Regions from separate parts of the Mesorhizobium australicum WSM2073 genome, predicted to be linked through region 2. Evidence: predicted binding sites of a transcription regulator. Region 2 holds the regulator's gene; the other holds the start of a gene.

Region 1 (4,212 bases), 350 kb from region 2:
GCTGGCCGACCGCATGTGGGAGATGCAGGAAAGCGAGGAGCGCTTTCGCGGTCTCATCGACGCGCTCGGCGATCTCGTCATCCATCGCGACCGCGACGGCTACATCGTCTACGCCAACAAGGTGTTCGCCGACCTCGTCGAAACCGATCCGCGCGATCTTGCCGGCAAGACGTTGGCCGAACTCGGCATCGAGGTCGGCATCGTTCCCGATGCGGCTTTCTCCGATCATGAATGCCTGAGTTCCACCGACGTTGCCATCCGCACGCCGACAGGCCCGCGCTGGTTCTCCTGGATCGAGTTGTCGGTGCGCGAAAAGGACAGTGGTGCCGTCTCGCATCGCGCCATCGCCCGCGACATCACAGCACGCAAGCGCGCTGAATCGTCCATGATCACCGCGCGCGAGCGGGCCGAATTCGCGAGCCAGGCCAAGTCGCGCTTCCTCGCCACCGTCAGCCATGAGATCCGCACGCCGATGAACGGCATCATGGGCATGGCCAGGCTGCTCGCCGACACCAGCCTTTCGCCGGAGCAGCAGACCTATGTCGGCGCCATCTCGACCTCGGCCAGCGCCTTGCTTGCCCTGATCGAGGACCTGCTCGACTATTCCAAGATCGAGGCCGGACGCTTCGATCCCGAACCGCAGCCCATGTCGGTGCGCGAGATCGCCGACAACATCATCGAATTGATGGCCGCGCGCGCCTTCGCCAAGAATATCGGCCTCGGCTGCCATGTCGAACCGGATGTGCCGCAATTGATCACCGCCGATCCGGGCCGGGTCAGGCAGGTGCTGCTCAACCTCATCGGCAACGCCATCAAGTTCACCGACAGTGGGGGCGTGCTGGTCAGCGTCGCGCGCGCCCGAACCGAGACCAGCGACCGCATCTGCTTCACCATCGCCGATACCGGTCCCGGCCTGCGCGACGAGGACATGGAGCGCATCTTCGAGGAGTTCGAGCAGGCCGACGGCACCTCGACGCGCACGCATGGCGGTGCTGGACTGGGACTTGCCATCTCCAAGCGCCTGGTGGCCGCCATGGGCGGCACGATTTCGGTTTCCAGCCGGCTTGGCCAGGGATCGGAATTCGTCTTCGAGATTCCCGCCACATCAGCCACCGAGCCGCCGCAGGGCCGGTTGAACGCGCTTGCCGGGCGACGCGCCGTGATCGTCTCCAAGAACACCGTCGAGGCCGACGCCATCGCCCGCACCATCCGCTCCAATGGCGGAGCGGCCGGAATCGCCACCACCGTGGCTCAGGCCGCATCCTTTGCCGACGGCTGCGACGTGCTTCTGGTCGACGCGGCCATGGAAGAGAGTGACGGAAGGCTGCTCAAGCGGCTTCGCCAGCATGGGTTTTCCGATTGCGAAGCCGTCACGCTGATCGCACCCACCGACCGCGGCATGCTGGGCGAGTTTCGTGCCAGCGGCTACGCGACTTTCCTTGCCCGGCCAGTGCGCGGAGGAACACTTTTGCGTGTCCTTTTGAGCAGCCACGCACCGGTCCTGGCCCAGCCGCAGCCGGAAAAACGCCGCGCGCCGGCGCTTCGTGCCTCAGGCGAACGCCAGCAGGGCCTGTCCGTGCTGATCGCCGAGGACAACGACATCAATGCCATGCTGGCCCGCGCGACGCTGTTGAAGGCCGGGCATCGCGTCAAGGTGGTCGGCAATGGCAAGGCCGCCGTCGAGGCGGTCACTGGTGCCGGCCACAAGCACCGCTTCGACGTGGTGCTGATGGATCTTCACATGCCCGTCATGGACGGACTGGACGCCATTGCCGCGATCCGCCGCCATGAAGAGGAGGCCTCCGTGCCGCCGGTGCCGATCATGGTGCTGTCGGCCGACAGCCAGGAAAAGACCCGCCATGCGGTGCTCGCCCACGGCGCCAGCGGCTTCGTCACCAAGCCGCTCGACCCCGATGCGCTGGTCAGTGCCGTCGAGGGCCAGGTCGCCGCTTGAGCCAGCTTTTTCCGGGTGCGTGGCTGGTCAAGGCCGCCAAAAACCAGCCCATTTTCGGCGCCCGCGAACGCGACGCGCCTGGGTCTTGTGGCGCAACGTAGCCGGTTGACCGTTTTCGCCAGCCGACGAAGTATTGCCCGCGACGCCGTATCACGGTACTGTCACAATCCTGTTGCACCTACACCGTATCCCCGTGCCAAGAGGGATGGCTCGAAGGAGAATCACTCGTGCATACAGTTATGCCGGAATGTGACACTCGGCCGAACGCCAGCAGCGCCTTGCTCGCCGGACGTAATGTCGATTCCGTCATAAAGGGCGCGGCGCTCGGCCGTATCGGCAATCTCGAAGTGCGGCTCGCCCGCAACGAGGCCGAGATCGCGGCCGCGCAGGAAGTGCGTTACCGTGTATTCTATGACGAGCTTGGCGCCAGGAAGGATCTGTTCCAGGCGCAGGACCGCCGCGACGCCGACCGCTTCGACCCGCTCTGCGACCATCTGCTCGTCCTCGACACCACGCTTTCCGGCCCTGAGCACCGCCGTATCGTCGGCACCTATCGCTTGCTGCGGCAAGAAATCGCGGCAACCGCCGGAGGCTTCTATTCCGAAGGCGAATTCGAGCTGACCAAGCTCATCGCCCGCCATCCCAGCCAGCGTTTCCTTGAACTCGGCCGTTCCTGCGTCTTGCCGGAATACCGTTCGAAGCGCACCATCGAAGCGCTATGGCAAGGCATCTGGGCCTACATCAATCACTACGAGATCGGGGTGATGACCGGCTGCGCCTCGTTCCATGGCACCGTGCCGGCCGCGCATGCGGAGGCGCTCACCTATCTTGCCCATCACTGCCGCACCAACTCGGCCTGGGACGTGCGCGCTGTGTCCGGGCGCTATTGCTCCATGGACCTGATGCCGATCGAGGCGGTCAACACCAAGGCGGCGATCGCGGCGATGCCGCCTCTGGTCAAGGGCTATCTGCGGGTCGGCGCTCGCATCGGCGATGGTTGCGTCATCGACCGCGAATTCTCCACGGTCGACATTTTCGTCGTGATGCCGGTCAAGGAGATCGGTGCCCGCTACGTCAACTATTATGGCGGGGAAGCGCAGCGCTTCGCTGCGTGAGCGATTAGTCAGTAGTCAGTAGTCAGTAGTCAGTAATCAGTAATCAGTAGTCAAGACGACACGATTCGCGCTTCGGCGACTACTGACCACTCCCCTACTCCCTCTCCTCACGGAATGTCTTCCGGCCGCCGGCCGGGCCGGCTCTTGTAGGCTGGAAAGGTCCAGCCGAAACGGAGCGCGCCGCCGCGAACCGCGAACGCCGCGGCGAAGCCGGCCAGCTCTGAAACGATCGGCGGCAATCCTGTGACGTCGCCAGCCGTGAAGATGGCAGCGCCCGTGAGAGCGGCCGTAACATAGATTTCCGGCCTCAGCAGCACCGAGGGTTCGCCGGCCAGCAGATCGCGCAGGATGCCGCCGGACGTGGCGGTGAGCACGCCGGTGATGACGGAGACGACCGGCGAACCGGTAATGGCCAGTCCCTTGGCCGCACCCATCACCGAAAAAGCGGCCAGCCCGATGGCGTCGAGCCAGAGCAGCCATTTCCAGCGGGATTCCATACGGTGCGCGGCAAAGAAAACCAGCACAGCGGCCGCCGCGCAAATCAGCACGTAGCTGGAGTTGGCGACCCAGAAAACCGGCAGATTGAGGATGACGTCGCGAAGCGTGCCGCCGCCGATGCCGGTGACGCTGGCCAGGAACAGGAAGCCGATAATGTCGAGCTGTTTGCGCGACGCCGCCAACGCCCCCGTCGCCGCGAAGACCGCAACGCCGGCATAGTCGAGGAGGGCGATCGGGTTCATGGAGTGAGTAGTGAAGTAGTCAGTAGTGAATGGCAATTGGCGAAGCAGGCGCCTACCCGGCCCAGTCCTTGCTACTCACAACTCTCTATCGCTACCCCACTAATCACGCATCCTTCTCGGCCTGCTCATTGACCGGCCCTGGCTCGACCGGCGCGTCGGCGGCGATTTTCGGACCACCCTTGGCGACGCCGACCATGGCCGGGCGCAGCACCCGCTCGCCGATCGAATAGCCCGGCTGCACGACCTGGACCACGGTGTTGGCCGGAACATCGGGATTGGGCACTTCAAACATTGCCTGGTGGAAATTGGGATCGAACTTCTCGCCCTCGGGAGCGAGTTTCTTGACCCCATGCCGCTCCAGCGCCGACAGCATGGCGCGCTCGGTCAGGTCGACGCCTTCGAT
Region 2 (4,212 bases):
GATGTCGATCTATGAGAATATCGCCTTCGGCGTCAGGCTCTATGAGAAGATCGGCAAGGCCGAGATGGACGGCCGTGTCGAGCAGGCGTTGAAACGCGCCGCGCTGTGGAACGAGGTCAAGGACAAGCTCAACGCCAGCGGCCTCAGCCTGTCGGGCGGCCAGCAGCAGCGGCTTTGCATCGCCCGCACCGTGGCGGTCAAGCCGGAGGTCATCCTGCTCGACGAGCCGGCCTCGGCGCTCGACCCATTGTCGACCGCCAAGATCGAGGAATTGATCGACGAGTTGCAGGCCGACTACACGATCGTCATCGTCACCCACAACATGCAGCAGGCCGCGCGCGTCTCGAAGCAGACGGCTTTCATGTATCTGGGCGAGCTGGTCGAATTCGACAAGACCGAGAAGATCTTCACGTCGCCTCGCGAGAAGCGCACGCAGGACTATATCACCGGCCGCTTCGGCTGATCTCACGCATACGAGGACCAGGATCATGGCCGAACACACAGTCGCAGCCTTCGACGAGGATCTCGGGCAGATCAGCAGGCTGATCAGCGACATGGGCGATCTCGCCGGCACGATGGTCGGCGGCGCCACCAAGGCGCTGCTGAATTCCGACAACGCGCTGGCACAGCGCGTCGTCTCCGACGACGCCATCATGGACGCGCGCCAGCGCGAACTCGATGATCGCGCCATTACCCTGATCGCCAAGCGCCAGCCGATGGCCGACGATCTGCGTCATGTCGTCGGCTCGATCCGCATGGCGGGCGATCTCGAACGCATCGGCGACCTTGCCAAGAACATCGCCAAGCGCGTCGGCTCGGTCGGCCTCACCGCCACGCCGCGCGACTTGTCGCATTCCATCGACTCCATGGCGCAGCTGGTGCTGATCCAGGTGCAGGGCGTCGTCGAGGAATATGCGGCCGGCGATGCCGCCGCCCTCGCCAAGCTCAGGAATGACGACGAACGCATCGACGTCAAATACACTTCGGTCTTCCGCGAACTCCTGACCTACATGATGGAGGATCCCCGCAACATCACGGCTTGCACGCATCTTTTGTTCTGCGCCAAGAATCTCGAACGCATTGGCGACCACGTGACCAACATCGCCGAGAATGCGTATTATGTGCTGACCGGCACGCAACTGCCCGCCAACCGTCCGAAGCAGGACGAGACGGCGATGTCGGTGCCGGCGGCTTGACGGCAGGGATGATCGATCGATGATCGCGCCACGCATCATGGTGGTGGAGGACGAGGAGCCGCTGGGCGTGCTCCTCCGCTACAACCTGGAGTCCGAGGGTTACCAGGTCGAGGTGGTGACACGCGGCGACGAAGCCGAGATACGCCTCCAGGAAAACGTGCCCGACCTGCTGGTGCTCGACTGGATGGTGCCGGCGGTTTCCGGCATCGAACTCTGTCGGCGCCTGCGCATGCGGCCCGAGACGGAGCGATTGCCGATCATCATGCTGACGGCGCGCGGCGAGGAGAGCGATCGCGTGCGCGGCCTCTCGACCGGCGCCGACGACTATCTGGTCAAGCCGTTCTCGACGCCGGAATTCATGGCCCGGGTCAAGGCGCTGCTGCGCCGCGCCAAACCGGAAGTGCTGTCCAGCGTGCTCAAGGTCGGCGACATCGTGCTCGACCGCGAATCGCACCGGGTCTATCGCAAGAAGAGCGAGATCCGGCTCGGACCGACCGAGTTCAGGCTGCTCGAATTCATGATGCGCCATCCCGGCCGCGTGTTCTCGCGCAGCCAGTTGCTCGACAATGTCTGGGGCGAGACGATCTACATCGACGAGCGCACCGTGGATGTGCATGTCGGCCGCCTGCGCAAGGCGGTCAACAATGGCCGCATGCCCGATGTGATACGCACCATCCGTGGCGCGGGCTACGCAATCCGCGAGGATTGAGATCAGGCCACGTTCTTGCCGGATCTCACCTGCACGCCCGGCGCGAAGATCTCCTGGTCGACGAAGGTGAGCGCGCGCATGGCGCAGCCCTCGCGGATCAGCGGCAATTCGTTCAGCTCTGTATCGAAGGAAATCGACGTCGAATGCTGGCCGCCGGCGGTCTGGGCGATGGCCTCACGCAAGGCCGGCTCGATCAGATCGAAGGCGGCGGCGCTGACGCCGACCATCGCAACCGGCGCCGGATCGATCAGCGCGAACAAGCTGCCAAGGCCATAGCCCAGCGCCTCGCCGGCCTTGCGATAGGCCTCGCGCTCCGGTCCGTCTCTTTCGCGCGCCGTGGCCGCCAATGCGCGCATGTCGGCGTCGCTGACGTCGACCGGTTTGGCGTCCTCACCCATCTGTCCTGCATTACGCCAGATGGCATAGTTGCCGGCATAGGCCTCGACGCAGCCGCGCCGCCCGCAGCGGCAGAGCGCGCCGCCGGGGCGATGGATCATGTGGCCGAACTCGCCGCCTGAGGAATGGGTGCCGGTGAACAGCTCGCCCTTCAGCACCAGGCCCATGCCGATGCCGTGCGAGAGCAGGATGGCGATGAAGTCGTCGCGGTAGCGCTCGGGGTCGCGCCAGCGCAGCGCCACAGCCATCATGTTGCAGTCGTTCTCCATGGTGGCGGGGATGCCGAATTCGGCTTCGAGTATATCGGCGAAGGCAATGTCCGTCTGCGGCGTGATCGGCGACCACAGCATGGCGCGCGCCTCGGTGTCGGTGATGCCCTGGATCGCCAGCGCGATGCGGGCAATGCTGGCGACATCGAGGTCGGGATCCTCGAGGCGGCGTCGGACGATGGCCACGCATTCGCCGATCAGCGCCTCGCGCGACATGGTCAGCGTGTCCAGCCGGCGTTGCTCCTCCGATATCACCTGGCCGGCGTAGTCGATGACGGCGACGGAGAGGAAATTCAGCGACAGCACCACGGTCATGACCGCCGCGGCCTCGGGGTTGAGACAAAGGCCCACCTGCGGCCGGCCGCGTTTCAGTGAGCCGGCCTCGTTCGGCTTGCCTTCGCTCAGGATACCTTCGCCGATCAGGTCGGCTGATATCGCCGATATGGTCGAGTGGCTCAGGGCGGTGGTGGCGGCGATCTCGGTGCGCGAGGGCTGGCCACCCCGGCGCACGGCTCCAATCACCATTGCGCGGTTGCGCCGGCGCAGATCGTCGTGGCGGATTCCGACCGACATGATTTCCTCCCCGTCGCCGCGGTTCTTGACGCCCCCTCGAACACCTCCGGCAACGGGTCGAATACTGGCAGAAGCGGCTGGGGCTGTCATTATTTATTGCGGGGCTCGAAAAAAGGCTTCCGGCACCTCAAAATCCGTCAGAATCGATGTTGACAGTGTTCCGGCGATGGACCAGTGTTTTTTCGAGGCTCGAAAAAATTAGAGCCTTTGTGCCGGCCTTAGGGCCAGTTTGGTCGCGCCACACGCGGCGCAGGGAGGATATCATGAAGAGATTCACAGTCGCCATTCTGGCGGGTGTCGCCATGTCGCTGACGCTGGCGTCGGTCGCGCAGGCGAAGGGCAAGGTTATCGGCGTGTCGTGGTCCAACTTCCAGGAGGAGCGCTGGAAGACCGACGAGGCCGCCATGAAGAAGGCGATCGAGGCCGCGGGCGACAAGTACATTTCCGCCGATGCGCAGTCCAATCCTGGCAAGCAGCTGACCGATGTCGAGAGCCTGATTTCGCAGGGTGCCAATTCGCTGATCATCCTGGCGCAGGACGCGTCGGCCATCGGCCCGGCGGTACAGAAGGCGCTCGACGAGGGCATTCCGGTCGTCGGCTATGACCGCCTGATCGAGAACAAGGACGTCTTCTACCTGACCTTCGACAACAAGGAAGTTGGCCGCATGCAGGCCCGCGAAGTGTTCAAGGTGAAGCCTGAGGGCAATTACGTCTTCATCAAGGGCTCCGGCGCCGATCCGAATGCCGACTTCCTGTTCTCGGGCTCGATGGAAGTGCTGAAGGCGGCCATAGACAGCGGCAAGATCAAGAATGTCGGCGAAGCCTATACGGACGGCTGGCTGCCCGCCAACGCCCAGAAGAACATGGAACAGTTCCTCACCGCCAACGACAACAAGGTCGACGCCGTGGTCGCCGCCAATGACGGCACCGCCGGCGGCGTCGTCGCGGCGCTGACGGCGCAGGGGCTCGCCGGCACCGTGCCGGTCTCCGGCCAGGACGGCGACCACGCCGCGCTCAACCGCATCGCGCTCGGCACCCAGACCGTGTCGGTGTGGAAGGACGCGCGCGA

The links. The regulator PhoB, encoded in region 2, activates phosphate uptake and scavenging genes when phosphate is short. The targets are predictions, from matches to a motif close to TGTCATNNANCTGTCAT.
Region 1: the regulator PhoB is predicted to act here: its motif matches at 2,114-2,130, upstream of olsB (l-ornithine N(alpha)-acyltransferase).

What each region holds. Positions count from the first base shown of each region.
Region 1 covers NC_019973.1:1,845,902-1,850,113, reverse strand. The annotation lists gene MESAU_RS08835 (PAS domain-containing hybrid sensor histidine kinase/response regulator) at 1-1,954, shown strand, start outside; gene olsB (l-ornithine N(alpha)-acyltransferase) at 2,194-3,069, shown strand; gene MESAU_RS08825 (trimeric intracellular cation channel family protein) at 3,177-3,809, opposite strand; gene grpE (nucleotide exchange factor GrpE) at 3,913-4,212, opposite strand, start outside.
Region 2 covers NC_019973.1:1,497,287-1,501,498, forward strand. The annotation lists gene pstB (phosphate ABC transporter ATP-binding protein PstB) at 1-463, shown strand, start outside; gene phoU (phosphate signaling complex protein PhoU) at 489-1,196, shown strand; gene phoB (phosphate regulon transcriptional regulator PhoB) at 1,216-1,905, shown strand; gene MESAU_RS07165 (ROK family protein) at 1,908-3,143, opposite strand; gene xylF (D-xylose ABC transporter substrate-binding protein) at 3,407-4,212, shown strand, end outside.